DNA from 3 places in the Stenotrophomonas sp. SAU14A_NAIMI4_8 genome. Region 3 is predicted to be linked to each of the others. Evidence: predicted binding sites of a transcription regulator. Region 3 holds the regulator's gene; each other region holds the start of a gene.

Region 1 (5,135 bases), 1.8 Mb from region 3:
CGACCCTGCGCCTGCCCAGTGCCGATGTGCAGCCGATTGCCGCCGACGATGTGGCCGACGCGGTGGCGCGCATCGCACTGCAGCCGCCGGTGAACGGCGTGGTGGACATTGCCGGGCCGCAGCGCGAATCGATGGCGGCGCTGGCACAGCGCTTCCTGCAGGCCAACGGGGATACGCGCGAGGTGGTGGCCGACCCGGACGCGCCTTATTTTGGCGCGGTACTGCAGCAGGGCACGCTGGTGCCGCAGGGCGAGGCGTGGACGGGCCGCATCGACTTCGCCCAGTGGCTGCAGCAGTCCACGCCGGCAGCGGGGCCGCGGGCATGACCCTGCCGTCAGTGCTGCTGGACGTCCAGGTCTGCCGATGAATGGCCTGAAGCCGCCGCCGTCCAGTGTGCTCGATCGCTATCACGGCGATGAGGTGCGCCCCCTCTACACCGGCCGCGTGCGGGTTCAGGGCGGCCAGGCCGGGCACGGTCGCGCCTCGGGCGTGGTGCGTTCCGATGATGGTGCGCTGGCCGTCGATCTGCGCCTGCCCCCTGAACTGGGCGGTCCCGGCGGTGGCACCAATCCCGAACAGCTGCTGGCGGCCGGTTACGCCGGCTGCTTCCACGGCGCCATGGTGCTGGTTGCCGCGCGGGCCGGCCTGGTGCTGGACCAGCCCAGCGTCGAGGTGGGGGTGACCTTTGCCCGTGACCCGGTGGATGGCCTGTATCTGCTGTCCGCCGAGATCGTGGTGTGCCTGCCGGGCATGGACGCCACGCTGGCGGCGGAACTGGTGCGCAATACCGAACGCGTGTGTCCGTACGCCAAGATGTTCCATCGCGGCATCAGTCACGTGGTGCGGGTCAGCGTGGGATGAACGCTGCGCCCTGCCATGGTTGCCTGGTGATCAGGCTCGCGGCTGCGATAATGGGCCATGCACACTGCGTCCCTTACCGTCACCTTGGAAGCTGCGTTCCTGGGACTGCGCGCGCTGCCATGGTTTGCGCTGGCGCACAACAGCCTGAACCCGCGCCTGATCCTGCACGCGGACCGTGTGGAATACCGCGTGCTGCGCCGCCATGAGCGGCCCTACAGCGCGATTGCCGAAGTGGACTACCGGAACTGGCGCAGTACGCAGAACATCGTGCTGGCATTTGAAGGAAGCGCATTCACCTTCATTGCCAATACCGGAGTTCTGGGCCGCACGCGGGGGGCCATTGCGCGATTGCAGGCGCAGGGATGCGTGTTGTCACCGCGTGCGCAGGCGCTGTTAAGCGCGCGTGCGAATGAAGACGCGCCGAAGTAGGCGTTTTCCCGTGCTGGAACACTGCAATTGCTGCAATCACGTGAAGCCGCTGCAACGCCGCGTGAAGCAGTCAGCGCCGGTTCTACAGCGTGATTCCCGCATCAATCGCTGCTCACCTGCACCGCACACGCGTTCGATCACTGTGGCTGCGCACGGCAACGGTCATGCACCGCTGCCCCTTCCCGCAGATCCGAAACGGAGCCACGCCATGAGCACCCAGTCCACCATCGAAAGCCGTCTGAACGACCTGATCGAAATCGCTCGCGACGGCAAATCCTTCTATGAAGAAGCGGCCACCAAGGTGAAGGATGCCGAGCTGTCGGCACTGTTCACCCGCATTGCCGGCGTCAAGGCGCGCATCGTGACCTCGCTGAGCGGCGCGGTGGCGGCCACCGGCGGCAAGCCGGCCGAGCACGGCACCCTGGTCGGTTCCATGCAGCAGTTCTACGGCAAGGTGCGCGCCGCCTTCGGCGATACCAACTACGGCTACGTAGCCGAGCTGGAAGAGTCGGAAGACCGCCTGCTGGCCGCGTTCAAGGACGTGCTGAAGGAAAACGACCTGCCGCCGGCCGTGCGCCAGGAAGTGACCCAGTGGCTGCCGGACGTGCAGGAATGCCACGCCGTGATGCGCACCCGCAAGCACGCAATGAAGGCCGCTTGATCGCCTGAACGTTTCTGGCTGACCCCCACCAGCCAACCCGGGCCCCGCCACATGGCGGGGCCTTTCTGTGCGTGCGCGCACAACTGGAATGCGCTGCTCTCGCCGTGGTCGCACGGCCTGCCTAGAATCGCTTCATCCCGGTACGTTCCGGGCGCTGTCGAGTGAATGGATTCCATGAAGATTCTGCTGACCGGAAGCTCCGGCCGCATCGGCCGCGCGATCTTTGGTGCGCTGGCGGCGCAGCACGAGGTGATCGGGCTGGACCGCAGCCCGTTCGCCACCACGCGCATCGTGGCCGACGTGACTGACCGCACGGCACTGCAGCGCGCCCTGGACGGCGTGGATGCGGTGATCCATACCGCCGCCCTGCACGCGCCGCATGTGGGCCTGGTGGACGAAGCGGTGTTCCAGACGGTGAACGTGGACGCGACCGCGCAGCTGCTGCAGCTGGCGCGGCAGGCGGGTGTGCGGCGGTTCGTATTGACCAGCACGACGGCGCTGTACGGCCACGCGGTGGTGCCTGGCGGCTGCCGCTGGATCGACGAAGACACCCAGCCGCAGCCGCGCACCATCTACCACCGCAGCAAGCTGCAGGCCGAGGGACTGGTCGAGCAGGCCGCATCGGACAGCTTCAGCGTGCGGGTACTGCGCATGGGACGTTGTTTCCCGGAGCCGCCCGAACGCATGGCGCTGTTCCGCCTGCACCGGGGCATCGACGCACGCGATGTGGCCAGCGCGCATGCCGCACTGCTGCTGGACGAAGGTGGCGTGTTCCAGCGCTACATCGCCTGCGGTGCCAGCCCGTTCCAGCGCGAGGATTGCCTGCAGCTGGCCGTTGATACTCGCCAGGTGCTGGCGCGCCGCGCGCCGCAGCTGCTGGCTGAGTTCGACCGCCGTGGCTGGTCGGTACCGCCGTCGATCGACCGGGTGTACGACAGCCGCCGGCTGCAGCAGCAGCTGGGCTGGCAGCCGCGCCACGGGCCGGAAGAAGTGCTGCAGCAGTACGCCGCCGGCAGCATTGAAGTGTTGCCGCGCGCGATGGCCCGGCCGTAACCCGTAGCGTCGAGCTTGCTCGACGGCCGTGAACGCCGGCGCCACCGCGTCAGTCGAGCAAGCTCGACTCTACGAATGGGCGCGCTCCGGCGTCCCCCGTAGCGTCGAGCTTGCTCGACGGCCATGAAGCCCAGCGCGCGCCGGGCACCTGGCCAGACCACGAGACTGAGCGCGTTCAGCTTCGGCGCCCGGTCCGGCTCAACCTGTGCGGCGCGCGGCCGTTAACCCGGTGCGCGCCTTCTTCTGGAAGGTGGCCCGCGCGAGGGATCGCGCATCTGCGCGGTGCCCCCACCGGTGCCGGTTGTCCTGAATCACCTGCGGATCCTTCCATGTCGCCTTCCCGTTCTACGGCTGCCCGTCGCCCCGGCAGCATTGCCCACAAGCTGATGCTGGGCACCGCGCTGATCGCACTGCTGTGCTTCGGCCTGACCGCCTTCCTGATCTACCGCCAGGCCAGCAGCAGCCTGATCAACGCCTCGCGCCAGACCATGGCCAGCGAGGCCAATGCCGAGGCACGCAAGGTCGCCGCCGACCTGGGCACGGCCTTTGCCAGCAACGACGCCATGGCCGAGGCCGTCCTGGCCCAGCGCGCGCGCGGCGATGTGCCCGACCGCGCCAGCCTGGCCGCCATCATCGGCGAGCAGCTGCACGCGCACCCGGAATGGCTGGGCAAGAGCACCATGTGGGAAGCCGATGCCTTCGATGGCAAGGACGCCGAATTCGTGAACACCGAGGCGCACGACGCCACCGGTCGCTACATGAGCTACTGGGCCTGGCAGGACGGCAAGCCGACCCAGTCGCCCATGACCGACTACACCGACAGCGCCAGTGGCTCTGCCGACTGGTACGTGGGCCCCAGCCGCGACAAGCTGCCCAAGGTCAGCGAACCCTACGCCTACGACATCGGCGGCCAGCAGGTGCTGATGAGCACGCTGAGCACGCCGATCGTGGAAAACGGCACGTTCCTGGGTGTGTTCACCGTTGATTTCTCGCTGGCGGCCCTGCAGAAGCACCTGGCCACGCTGGCACCGATGGGCGCCGGCCGGGTCGAGCTGCTGTCGCCCAAGGGCGTGGTGCTGGCCGCGGCCAACCCGGCGGAGATCGGCAAGCCGCGCAGCGATGCCGGCACCCGCGCCATGCTGCAGCAGATTGCCGCCGACAAGACCGTGGAAGCCTTCGAGCCGGACGATGCCGGCAATGTGCGCCTGTACGTGCCGCTGAAGATCGGCAACGCACCGCAGCGATTTGCCCTGGGCGTGGTGGTGCCGCATGCAGTGATCGTGGCCGAAGCGCGCCAGCTGCTGTGGCTGACCCTGCTGGTGGGCGTGGTTGCCGCGCTGACCCTGAGTGCCGGCGTGTACGTGCTGCTGCGCCGCCTGGCGATCCGTCCGCTGGCCGAAGCCGTGCGCATCGCTGGCGATGTGGCCGCCGGCAAGCTGGATTCGGCCATGCCCGCGCGCAGCAACGATGAAGTGGGCCGGTTGCTGGAGGCGATGCAGGCCATGCGTGGCCAGCTGCAGGCGGTCATGGCCGCCCAGGCCGAGATGGCGCAGCGCCACGATGCCGGGCAGATCAGCTACCGCATGGATGCGTCGGCATTCCCGGGCGAGTACGGCCGCATGGTGGCCGACAGCAACCAGCTGGTGGCGTCCAGCAATGCGGTCACCCAGCGCCTGGTGGAAGTGATGCAGCGCTACGCCGTGGGCGACCTGAGCGTGGACATGGAAGCGCTGCCGGGCGAAAAGGCGGTGTTCACCGCGGCCATGGCCACCACCAAGGACAACCTGGGCGCGATCAACGATCAGATCCAGCAGCTGGCCGCCGCTGCCGCCGCCGGTGATTTCGCCGTGCGCGGCGATGCCCAGCGCTTCGAGCATGATTTCCGCCGCATGGTGGAAACCCTGAACACCATGATGCAGGTGAGCGACCACAACCTGGCCGCGCTGTCCACGCTGCTGCGCGCGATCGCCGCCGGCGACCTCAGCACGCGCATGCAGGGTGATTTCCACGGTGTGTTCGCGGTGATGCGCGACGATGCCAACAGCACCGTGCAGCAGCTGACCCAGATCGTCGGCCAGATCCAGCAGTCGGCCGCCAGCATCCGCCTGGCCGCCGGCGAGATTGCATCGGG
Region 2 (5,135 bases), 2.2 Mb from region 3:
GGCTGTACTCGACCCGGATGGGTTCACCTGCCTGGAAGTGGAACGTGCGGCCATCCAGATGCACGTCCTGCTCGCACTGGCTGACCAGATCGGTCTCGATGCGCAGGCGGGCGGTGCTGTAGCGCGCCTGGTGGCGGAAACCCTGCAGATCGAAGTCACTGCCGACTTCGCGGTTCAGGCGGGTCAGCAGGTTCAGGGTGAAGGCGGCGGTGATGCCGTCGGCGTCGTTGTAGGCGGCTTCGATCAATGCCGGGTCCTTGTGCAGATCGATGCCGATCAGTGCCAGGCCGTCCGCGCCCATGGTCTGGCGCATGGCACGCAGCAGGGCGATCGCATCATCGCCGGCAAAGTTGCCCAGGGTCGAGCCGGGGAAGAACACCAGCCGCCGCGCCGCCGGGCAGGTCGGCAGCGGCACCTGCACCGGGCGGGTGAAATCGGCGCAGACCGGCAACATTTCCACGTGCGGCAATGCCGGGGCGAGCAGCTCGATGCTGGACAGCAGGGCTGCGCGCGAGATCTCGATGGGGGTATAGGCCACCGGCTGGTGCAGTGCATCCAGCAGGCGTGCGGTCTTGCGGCCACTGCCACTGCCCAGTTCGACCACGTGCGCGTGCGGGCCCACCCGCCGCGCGATGTCGGGCAGCACCTGGTCCAGCAGCGCCAGTTCGGTGCGCGTGGGGTAGTACTCGGGGGTGTGGGTGATGCGTTCGAACAGACGCGAGCCGTGCGCATCGTAGAAGTACTTGGACGGCAGCTGTCGCTGCGCCCGCGAGAGGCCGGCCACGGCATCGGCAAGCAGCTGCTGGCGGCCGGGGGTGAGATCGGTCAGCGCCTGCAGCGCGTCCTGTACGGTACTCATGGAAGATCCTTGGCTAGGCGCAGGCCGGAAAACTGCCAACGCGCCGGTGGCATGAAGAAGTTGCGGTAGCTGGCACGCACATGGCCGCGCGGGGTGGCGCAGCTGCCGCCGCGCAGTACCCACTGCCCGCACATGAACTTGCCGTTGTATTCGCCCAGGTTTCCGGCGAAGGGACGGAAGCCGGGATAGGCGCCGTAGGCGCTGCTGGTCCATTCCCACACATCGCCGAACAGCTGGCGCAGGCCGCTGCCCTGCCCCGCGTACGGATGCAGGCGGTCATCGTCGGCGAAGTGACCGACCGCTGGCTGCGACGCCGCCGCAGCTTCCCATTCGAATTCGGTGGGCAGGCGTGCGCCATGCCAGCGGGCACAGGCATCGGCTTCGTAATAGCTGAGATGGCAGACCGGTGCATGCGGGTCGAGCGCGCGCCAGCCGCCAAGCGTGTACTCCTGCTGCAGATCGTCGTGCCAGTACAGCGGGTGCTGCCAGCCCTCGCTTTCGCACAGCGCCCAGCCTTCGCTCAGCCACAACTGCGGCTCGCGATAGCCGCCGGCCTCGATGAAGGCGCGGTATTCGGCGTTGCTGACGGGACGGTCGGCCAGCGCATGGGCGGGCAGCAGCACCCGATGCGGCGGCGATTCGTTGTCGTAGGCAAACGCGGCCTGCCGTGGCCAGGGCGCTGCGCCGATGCCCACGATGCTTTCCTCGCGTGCGATCCAGGCCTGTGCCGTCTGCACGCTGGCCACGGCCGCCAGCGACGCATCGTAGGGCGGCTGCAGTGGATTGCACCAGAACGCGTGCTTGATGTCGGTCAGCAGCAGTTCCTGGTGCTGCTGTTCGTGCTGCAGGCCCAGCTGCAGGTGCTGCAGGGCGTGCTCGCCGAGATCGCCATCGAGCAGGCGTGCCAGCACCTGTTCGTCCACGTGCTGGCGATAGTCCCGGACCTGCTGCAGCGAGGGCCGTGACAACAGGCCGCGACGGGGGCGCGCATGGGCCGGCCCCAGGGACTTGTAGTAACTGTTGAACAGGAAGTCCCAGGCGGGATCCCAGCACGCATGGCCCGGCAGGCTGGCCAGCACGAAACGTTCGAAGAACCAGGTGGTGTGGGCCAGGTGCCATTTGCTGGGGCTTGCATCGTCCATGCTCTGCAGCATTGCGTCTTCGGCGCTGAGCGGCGCGGCCAGCTGCAGGCTTCTCCCGCGGATACGGGCGAACTGGCGGGCAAGGTCACGCTGCGCGGCAGCGACGGCGGCAGGTGCGCTGTGCATGGGGCCAGCTTCGACCGTCGTGGGTGAGCGCCACGTCATGGCGTACCAGCACCGCTTTCACAGGCTGCGTATTCAAGAAGCGCGCGGCAACGCCGCTAACGGCTTTGCCGCGGCCGCTTCGTGACCGCGCGGGAACCACGCTTGTCCGATCATCCGCTCCGCCAGCCTGCGCATTACCTGTTCGTGCTGCCCGCCCTGCTGGTTGCGCTGGTGCTGTGGGCCACTTTGGGCAACGAGGACGTGGCCCGTGCCGGGCAGCGCGTGCTGCCGTGGTTGCTGGCCTGCCTGGGCGCCGGACTGGCGCTGATGTACAACCAGGTGCGCACCCTGTGCCTGTTGCTGGTGGCGGCGGCGGTATTCAGCGTGCTGCACCCCGATGTGGCGCACTACCTGCGGCAGGGTCGTGTGAGTGCGCTGACACCGCTGCGCTTCCACGCCATTTCTGCCTGGCTGCCGCTGCTGTTCGCCACCCACGCGCTGTGGCCCGAGCGCGGGCGACGCCGCCAGGACCTGCTGCTGCGCGCGATCGCCAGCGGCACCGTGCTGGCCATCTTCATCCTGCTGGCCGCGCAACAGCCGCAGGGCATGCACGACCTGCTGTCCAACCGCCATTTCGAATGGGTGCCGCGCGATTGGAACGCGCTGGCGCAGCTGCCGGCGCTGCTGTTCCTGCTGGCCACGCTGGCGCTGGGCTGGCAGGCGTGGCGGCGGCCGCGGCCACTGCACACGGCCATGCTGCTGGCGCTGCTGTGCCTGTGGTGGATGCTGCCGCGCATCTACCTGCAACCGGCACTGCTGCCGGCGCTGAGCGTGGCGGCATTGCTGCTGTTGCTGGGCGCAACGCTGCAGGAATCCTTCCACATGGCGTTCCGCGATGAGCTGACCGGGTTGCCCGGGCGCCGTGCCTTCAACGAAACGCTGCGGCGCGCGGCCGGCACCTACAGCATCGCCATGGTCGATGTGGACCACTTCAAGAAGTTCAACGACACCCATGGCCACGACACCGGCGATGACGTGCTGAAGCTGGTGGCTTCGCGGCTGGCCCGGGTGGGCGATGGCGGCCGGGCCTTCCGCTACGGCGGCGAGGAATTCGCGGTGGTGTTCCTGGACCGGCCCGCCCAGGCCTGTGTCGAAGCGGTGGAAGCACTGCGACAGAGCATCCAGGACAGCCGCATGCAGTTGCGCGACCGCCGCACCCGCAGCCGTGACGACACCGCCGGGCAGCAGCAGCGCGGCCGTGGTGGCGCCGGCGCCGTGGTGCAGGTAACGGTGAGCATCGGCCTGGCCGACAGCCGGGTGGACCCGCGCCCGGCCGGCGTGGTGAAGGCAGCCGACCAGGCCCTGTATGCCGCCAAGGAAGAAGGCCGCAACCGGGTCTGCGCGCATGGCGGCCAGCGCGTGCTGGCCGTCCGCGCGGGCTGAGCCTCAGACCGCGTCGAGGTAGTACCAGCGGCCGTCGATGCGCTGGAAACGGCTGTGCTCGGTCATTTTCATCGCGCTGCCGCCGCCGATGCGGTAGCGGGCGGTGAAGCGGACCTCGGCGGTGTCGGCGCCGGTGACGGTGTGTTCGTGCACGGTCAGGCCCAGCCAATGGGTACGCTGGCCGGGCGCATCGTCCAGCGACAGTTCGGCCGGACGGGTATCGGGGTGCCAGGTCTGGCGCAGGTACTCGGCCTGCTGGCGTACGTAGGCGCTGTAGCGCGACCGCATCAGGCGCTCGGCATCGGGCGCCGCTTCACCGGCATGGTAGCGGCCGCAGCACGCGGCGTAGGGCGCGGCCAGGCCGCAGGGGCAGGTTTCGGCAGGGCTGGGTTTCATGCCGGTATTGTCGCGCGGGCCGCCGCGGGCTTCCATCGGCAATGGGCGTATGCTGTCGCGCCCTGCTGCTGTGGTTGATGGCCGTGCTGGAGCTGATTCCCCCCGAACTGTGGTGGCTGGTGCTGATCGCCTTCATTGCCGGCCTGGTCGATGCGGCCGTGGGCGGCGGCGGCCTGGTGCAGCTGCCCGGCCTGTTCACGGTGCTGCCGCAGCAGACACCGGCCATGCTGTTTGGCACCAACAAGTTCAGCTCGATGTTCGGCACCGGTGCGGCCGCGTGGCGCTATGCGCGCAACGTGCGTTTCCCGTGGAAGCCGGTGCTGTTCGCGGCCGCCACGGCCTTCGTGTTTTCCTTTGCCGGTGCCACGGCGGTCAGCCTGTTGCCCAAGGACGCGGTGCGCCCGCTGGTGCTGGTACTGCTGGTGGCGATGCTGGGCTACACGCTGTGGAAGAAGGACTTCGGCGCCCTGCACCGGCCGCAGGAGATCGGCCGCCGCGAGCTGGTGATCGCGCTGGCGATCGGCGCGGCCATCGGCTTCTACGACGGCTTCTTCGGGCCGGGCACGGGCAGCTTCCTGATCTTCCTGTTCGTTCGCTTCTTCGGCCTGGACTTCCTGCGCGCCTCGGCCGCATCGAAGGTGGTGAACCTGGCCACCAACGTGGCCGCGATCTCGTTCTTCATTCCCACCGGCAACATCCTGTGGCTGTTCGCGCTGCCGATGGCGGCGGCGAACATCATCGGTTCGGTGGTGGGCACGCGGCTGGCATTGAAGGGCGGCACGCCCTTCATCCGCAAGCTGTTCGTGGGCCTGGTGGTGGTGTTGATCGCGCGGATGGCGTGGGACACGTTCCGCGGCGCGTGAGCGCGACGCCATGACCCGGTAGGTGCCAACCTTGGTTGGCACGCTGTTTCTGCGGTAGAGAGCCGCCGGGCGTGGCCCGGCGTACCCATCAGGCGTCGGCTTCTTCCGGCTCGCTGGCCTGCTGGCGGCTGCGCTCGGGCAGCTTCAGGCGCTTGCCTTCTTCGTCGTACTCGATCAGCAGCACGCCTGAATCGTGGCGGCCGCTGATTTCGACGAAGCAGGCGCCGCCAATGAACGGCTCCAGCGTCATCACCGATTTCAGCGGGGTGGCCACCACCATCTGGAAACCGAAGTTGTCGAAGATGTTCATGGCCAACGCGGTGAACT
Region 3 (5,135 bases):
GGACGAGTACGGCTTCGATGCCGGCCTGGCCCGCGATGTGGCCATGCAGATTCCGGCGGAAACCGAGGCCCACCGCGGCCGCGGCCTGATGCTGGGGCTGATCTCGCGCAAGCTGCCGATCGCCCCGGTCGATCCGCTGGAAGAAGGCGGTGTGATCGCCCTGGTCGGCCCCACCGGCGCCGGCAAGACCACCACCATCGCCAAGCTGGCCTCGCGCTTCGCCGAAAGCCACGCCGCCCGCGATGTGGCCCTGGTCACCACCGACACCCTGCGCGTGGGTGCCCGTGAACAGCTGTACGGCTACGGCCGCCAGCTCGGCATCGCGGTGCACGAAGCCAACAGCGGCACCGACCTGGACCAGCTGCTGGAACGCCTGAAGGACTACAAGCTGGTGCTGATCGACACCGCCGGCCTGGGCCCGCGCGACCGCGCGCTGGCCGCCCAGCTGCAGTGGCTGCGCGCCGCCCGCCAGGTGCGCACCCTGCTGGTGCTGCCGGCCAACACCAGCTTCGGCGACATGGACGAGGTGGTCCGCCGCTTCGGCGCGGCCAACCTGCAGGGCCTGGTGCTGAGCAAGCTGGACGAGACCGGCCGCTTCGGCAACGCCCTGTCGGTGGCCGTGGACCACCAGCTGCCGATCACCTGGGTGACCGACGGCCAGGACGTGCCGGACGACCTGCACCGTGCATCTGCAGCCAATCTTGTACTTCGCCTTGAAGATTTGCGCCGAGCGGCCGATATGCCCTGCAACCCGGAGTTGAACCATGCCGTCGCGTGAGTACGCCAAGCTGACCACCACCTTCCCGCTGACGGCCACCCGCAGCGAGCCGCTGGGCCCTGTGCGCACCATTGCGGTGACCGGCGGCAAGGGCGGCGTGGGCAAGACCAACGTGTCGGCCAATCTGGCCGTGGCGCTGGCGGGCATGGGCAAGCGCACCCTGTTGCTGGACGCCGACCTGGGCCTGGCCAACATCGACGTGATCCTGGGCCTGAACCCGACCTTCACCCTGGCCGACCTGGTGGCCGGCCGCTGCTCGCTGGACGATGTGATCATCGAAGGCCCCAACGGCGTGCTGGTGGTGCCGGCCGCGTCGGGCCGCCGGCACATGGCCGAACTGGCCCCGGCAGAGCACGTGGGCCTGGTCAACGTGTTCTCCGAACTGGAACGCGAGCTCGACATCATGGTGGTGGACACCGCCGCCGGCATCAACGACGGCGTGCTGACCTTCTGCCAGGCCGCGCAGGACACCGTGGTGGTGGTCTGCGATGAGCCGGCCTCGATCACCGACGCCTACGCGCTGATCAAGGTGCTGTCGCGCGAACGTGGCGTGGACCGCATCCAGGTGGTGGCCAACATGGTGCGCGACCCCAACGAAGGCCGCGTGCTGTATGAAAAGCTGACCCGCGTCTGCGAGAAGTTCCTGGCCGATGTCTCGCTGAACTACCTGGGCTGCGTGCCGCAGGATGACTGGCTGCGCCTGTCGGTGCAGCGCCAGCAGCCGGTGGTGAAGGCCTACCCGTCCAGTCCGGCCGCGCTGGCGATCACCGAGATCGCCCGCCGCACCGCGCGCTGGCAGGCCCCGACCGAGCCGCGCGGCGGCGTTGAATTCTTCCTGGAACGCATCCTGAAGCAGCGCGGGGTGACCGCATGAAAGGCGCAGCCCAGTACAAAGAGGTGCAGCGCGCCTCGGCCACCGACGTGATCGTGCAGCACTCGGACCTGGTGCGGCGCATCGCCCACCACCTGGCCGCGCGCCTGCCGGCCAGCGTGGAAGTGGACGACCTGATCCAGGCCGGCATGATGGGCTTGATCGAGGCCTCGCGTAGCTACGACGCCGACCAGGGCGCTTCGTTTGAAACCTATGCCTCGATCCGCATCCGCGGCTCGATGATCGACGAGATCCGCCGCGGCGACTGGGTACCGCGCTCGGTGCACCGCCGCGCCCGCGATGCCGCCGCCACCATCCGGCGCCTGGAACAGAGCAGCGGCCGTGCCGCCAGCGCCACCGAAGTGGCCGCGGCCATGGAAATGCCACTGCCCGACTACCTGCGCCTGATGGAAGACGCCTCGCGCGGCCAGGTGCTGAGCCTGGAATCGCGCATCGAAGACCAGGGCGAGCTGGACACCATCGCCCAGGGCGGCCCCACCCCGCAGCAGGTGCTGGAGCGCGGCGAATTCGGGCGCGAACTGGGCAAGGCCATCGGCCACCTGCCCGAACGCGAACAGCTGGTGCTCTCGCTCTACTACGAGCAGGAACTGAACCTGAAAGAGATCGGCGCGGTGCTCGGCGTGAGCGAATCGCGGGTCTGCCAGATCCATGGCCAGGCAGTGCTGCGCCTGCGTGGCCGACTGAAAGTCTTCGAGGCGGCCGACGCCGGCCTCGAGAATTGAACAACAAAGGAACTCTGCTTTGAACAAGAACATGCGCATCCTGATCGTTGACGACTTTTCGACCATGCGTCGCATCGTCAAGAACCTGCTGGGCGATCTGGGCTTCACCAATACCGCCGAAGCCGAGGACGGGCATGCTGCGTTGTCACTGCTGCAGAGCCAGCCCTTCGATTTCGTGGTGACCGACTGGAACATGCCCGTCATGACCGGCATCGAACTGCTCAAGGCCATCCGCGCCGACGCCAAGCTGAAGACCCTGCCGGTACTGATGGTCACCGCCGAAGCCAAGCGCGAGCAGATCATCGAAGCGGCACAGAACGGGGTGAACGGCTACATCATCAAGCCGTTCACCGCGCAGACGCTGGAAGAGAAGCTGGGCAAGATCTTCGAACGCCTGGCGGCCAGCGCCTGATGGATACCACGGTCGACAAGAGCGCCCTGGCCCTGCGCCTGCAGGAAGCACTGGATGCACTGGAAGCGGGCGACGAGAGCGCCTGGCGCCAGCGCATCGACAGTCTGGTGGCCGCGCGCACCCAGCCGATGATGAGCGGCCTTTCGCGGCTGGCCCGCGAACTGGGCCAGGCCCTGGGCGAGCTGCCGACCGTGCCCGACGAAGCCGGCGAGCTGGACGACGCCTGCGCGCGCCTGGACCACGTGGTGGCCATGACCGAACAGGCCACCCACCGTACCCTGGACCTGGCCGAAGAATGCCGCGCCCTGACCGAACAGCTGCGCGCCGATGGCCTGCAGCCGGGCCAGGACGTGCAGCTGGAGCGCATCCGCCACAACCTGACCGAGATCGCCCTGACCCAGAGCTACCAGGACCTGACCGGGCAGATCATCCGTCGCGTGGTCGGCATCGTCCGCCGCGTGCACGAAGGCTTCGGCGCGCTCGGCCTGCCGCCGGAACAGCATCGCACCGACCCGGAACTGGCCGGGCCGGCACTGAAGGGACTGGACCGCCACGCGGTCTCGCAGAACGACGCCGACGATCTGTTGTCGGACCTGGGGCTGTAAGCATGAGCGCGGTTGCCGACGACATCACTGCCGATTTCATCATCGAAGCACAGGAGATCCTCGATCGCCTGGGCGAACAGCTGGTGTCGCTGGAACAGGCACCGCAGGACAGCGAACAGCTCAATGCCGTGTTCCGCGGCTACCACACGCTGAAGGGCGGCGCCGGCTTCCTCGGCATCACCGCCATGGTCGAGCTGTGCCACGCCGCCGAAGAAGCACTGGGTTCGGCCCGTGCCGGCCAGGCCGTGCTGCAATCGCACCACTTCGACGCGGCGCAGCAGTCGCTGGATTACCTGCAGTCCATGCTCGACGCCGTTTCATCCGGCACCGAGCCGGGTTACGCACCGCCGGAACTGATCGCCCAGTTCGACGTGCATGGCGGCGCCGCACCCGCGACCAGTGCCAGCGCGGCCGCGGCACCGGCTGCCGGCGGCAGCGACCTGATCACCGACGATGAGTTCGAAGCGCTGCTGGACCAGTTGCACGGCGGCGGCGCGCCCACGGCCGTGGCCCCGGCGAAGAAGGCCGACGATGGCCTGATCAGCGAAGACGAATTCGAAGCGTTGCTGGACCAGCTGCATGGCGGCGCCGCACCCGGCAGCAAGCCGGTGGCTGCAGCGCCGGCCCCCACGCCGGCGACGCGCCCGACGGCGACCCCTGCCGCTGCGCCGGCCAAGCCCGCCGCGGCCAAGCCGCTGGCCGAGGCCGAACACACCGTGCGCGTGGACACCAAGCGCCTGGACGCCATCGTCAACCTTATCGGCGAACTGGTGCTGTCACGAAACCGCCTGAAGACGCTGCGCACCCGCCTGCGCGATGAAGAGCTGGACCGTGCCGTGTCCACCCTGGATATCGCCACCGCGCGCCTGCAGTCGGCGGTCATGCGCACCCGCATGCAGCCGGTCGGCAAGGTGTTCTCGCGCTTCCCGAAGGTGGCCCGCGATGTGGCCCGTTCGCTGAAGAAGGAAGTCGATCTGGAACTGATCGGCGCCGAAACCGAGCTGGACCGCAACCTGGTGGAAGCGCTGGCCGATCCGCTGGTGCACCTGGTGCGCAACGCCATCGACCATGGCGTGGAAATGCCGGACCTGCGCGAAGCACAGGGCAAGCCGCGCATGGGCCATGTGCGCCTGTCGGCACAGCAGGAAGGCGACTACGTCAGCATTGAAGTGCAGGACGACGGCGCCGGCATCGACCCGGAAAAGCTGCGCGCCAAGGCGCGCGAGAAGGGCCTGATCGACCCGGAAGCCGCCGCCCGCCTGAGCAGCGAGGAATGCCTGCACCTGGTGTTCCTGCCCGGGTTCTCCACCAAGCAGCAGGTCACCGATATTTCCGGCCGCGGCGTGGGCATGGACGTGGTGCAGTCGCGCATCCGCGAACTGAGCGGGCAGATCCAGATCCAGTCCGAACTGGGTCGTGGCAGCCGCTTCCTGATCCGCGTGCCGCTCACCCTGGCCATCCTGCCGACCCTGCTGGTGCAGGCCGGCGAGGATGTCTACGCCCTGCCCCTGGCCCGCGTGATGGAAGTGCTGCATGCACCGCGCACCTCGCTGGGCTGGTTCGATGGCCGCGCCGTGCTCGACCGCCGCTCGCACACCCTGCCACTGATCGACCTGCGGCAGTGGCTGGATGTCACCCCGGCCGCCTCCAGCCTACTGACCATCGTGGTGCTGCAGGCCGGCGAGGCCCGTTTCGGGCTGGTGGTGGACCAGGTGCGCGGCCGCGA

The links. Region 3 encodes FliA, which starts transcription of late flagellar genes. Its sites were predicted from a motif close to TAAAGTTTNNCNNNCNNNGGCCGATAA; they were not measured.
Region 1: a site for FliA is predicted at 3,203-3,229, ahead of C1930_RS20665 (methyl-accepting chemotaxis protein). Genes of this name have one in related genera too.
Region 2: a site for FliA is predicted at 2,200-2,226, ahead of C1930_RS19885 (GGDEF domain-containing protein). Genes of this name have one in related genera too.

Annotation. Positions count from the first base shown of each region.
Region 1 is NZ_CP025999.1:3,894,934-3,900,068, reverse strand. It holds gene C1930_RS17580 (SDR family oxidoreductase) at 1-326, shown strand, start outside; gene C1930_RS17575 (Ohr family peroxiredoxin) at 364-861, shown strand; gene C1930_RS17570 (hypothetical protein) at 919-1,290, shown strand; gene C1930_RS17565 (PA2169 family four-helix-bundle protein) at 1,499-1,951, shown strand; gene C1930_RS17560 (NAD(P)-dependent oxidoreductase) at 2,126-3,004, shown strand; gene C1930_RS20665 (methyl-accepting chemotaxis protein) at 3,334-5,135, shown strand, end outside.
Region 2 is NZ_CP025999.1:4,421,529-4,426,663, forward strand. It holds gene egtD (L-histidine N(alpha)-methyltransferase) at 1-859, opposite strand, end outside; gene egtB (ergothioneine biosynthesis protein EgtB) at 856-2,127, opposite strand; gene C1930_RS19885 (GGDEF domain-containing protein) at 2,269-3,549, shown strand; gene C1930_RS19890 (YchJ family metal-binding protein) at 3,553-3,945, opposite strand; gene C1930_RS19895 (TSUP family transporter) at 4,029-4,808, shown strand; gene C1930_RS19900 (SbcC/MukB-like Walker B domain-containing protein) at 4,897-5,135, opposite strand, start outside.
Region 3 is NZ_CP025999.1:2,101,800-2,106,934, reverse strand. It holds gene flhF (flagellar biosynthesis protein FlhF) at 1-778, shown strand, start outside; gene C1930_RS09715 (P-loop NTPase) at 765-1,652, shown strand; gene C1930_RS09710 (RNA polymerase sigma factor FliA) at 1,649-2,392, shown strand; gene cheY (chemotaxis response regulator CheY) at 2,412-2,804, shown strand; gene C1930_RS09700 (protein phosphatase CheZ) at 2,804-3,409, shown strand; gene C1930_RS09695 (chemotaxis protein CheA) at 3,412-5,135, shown strand, end outside.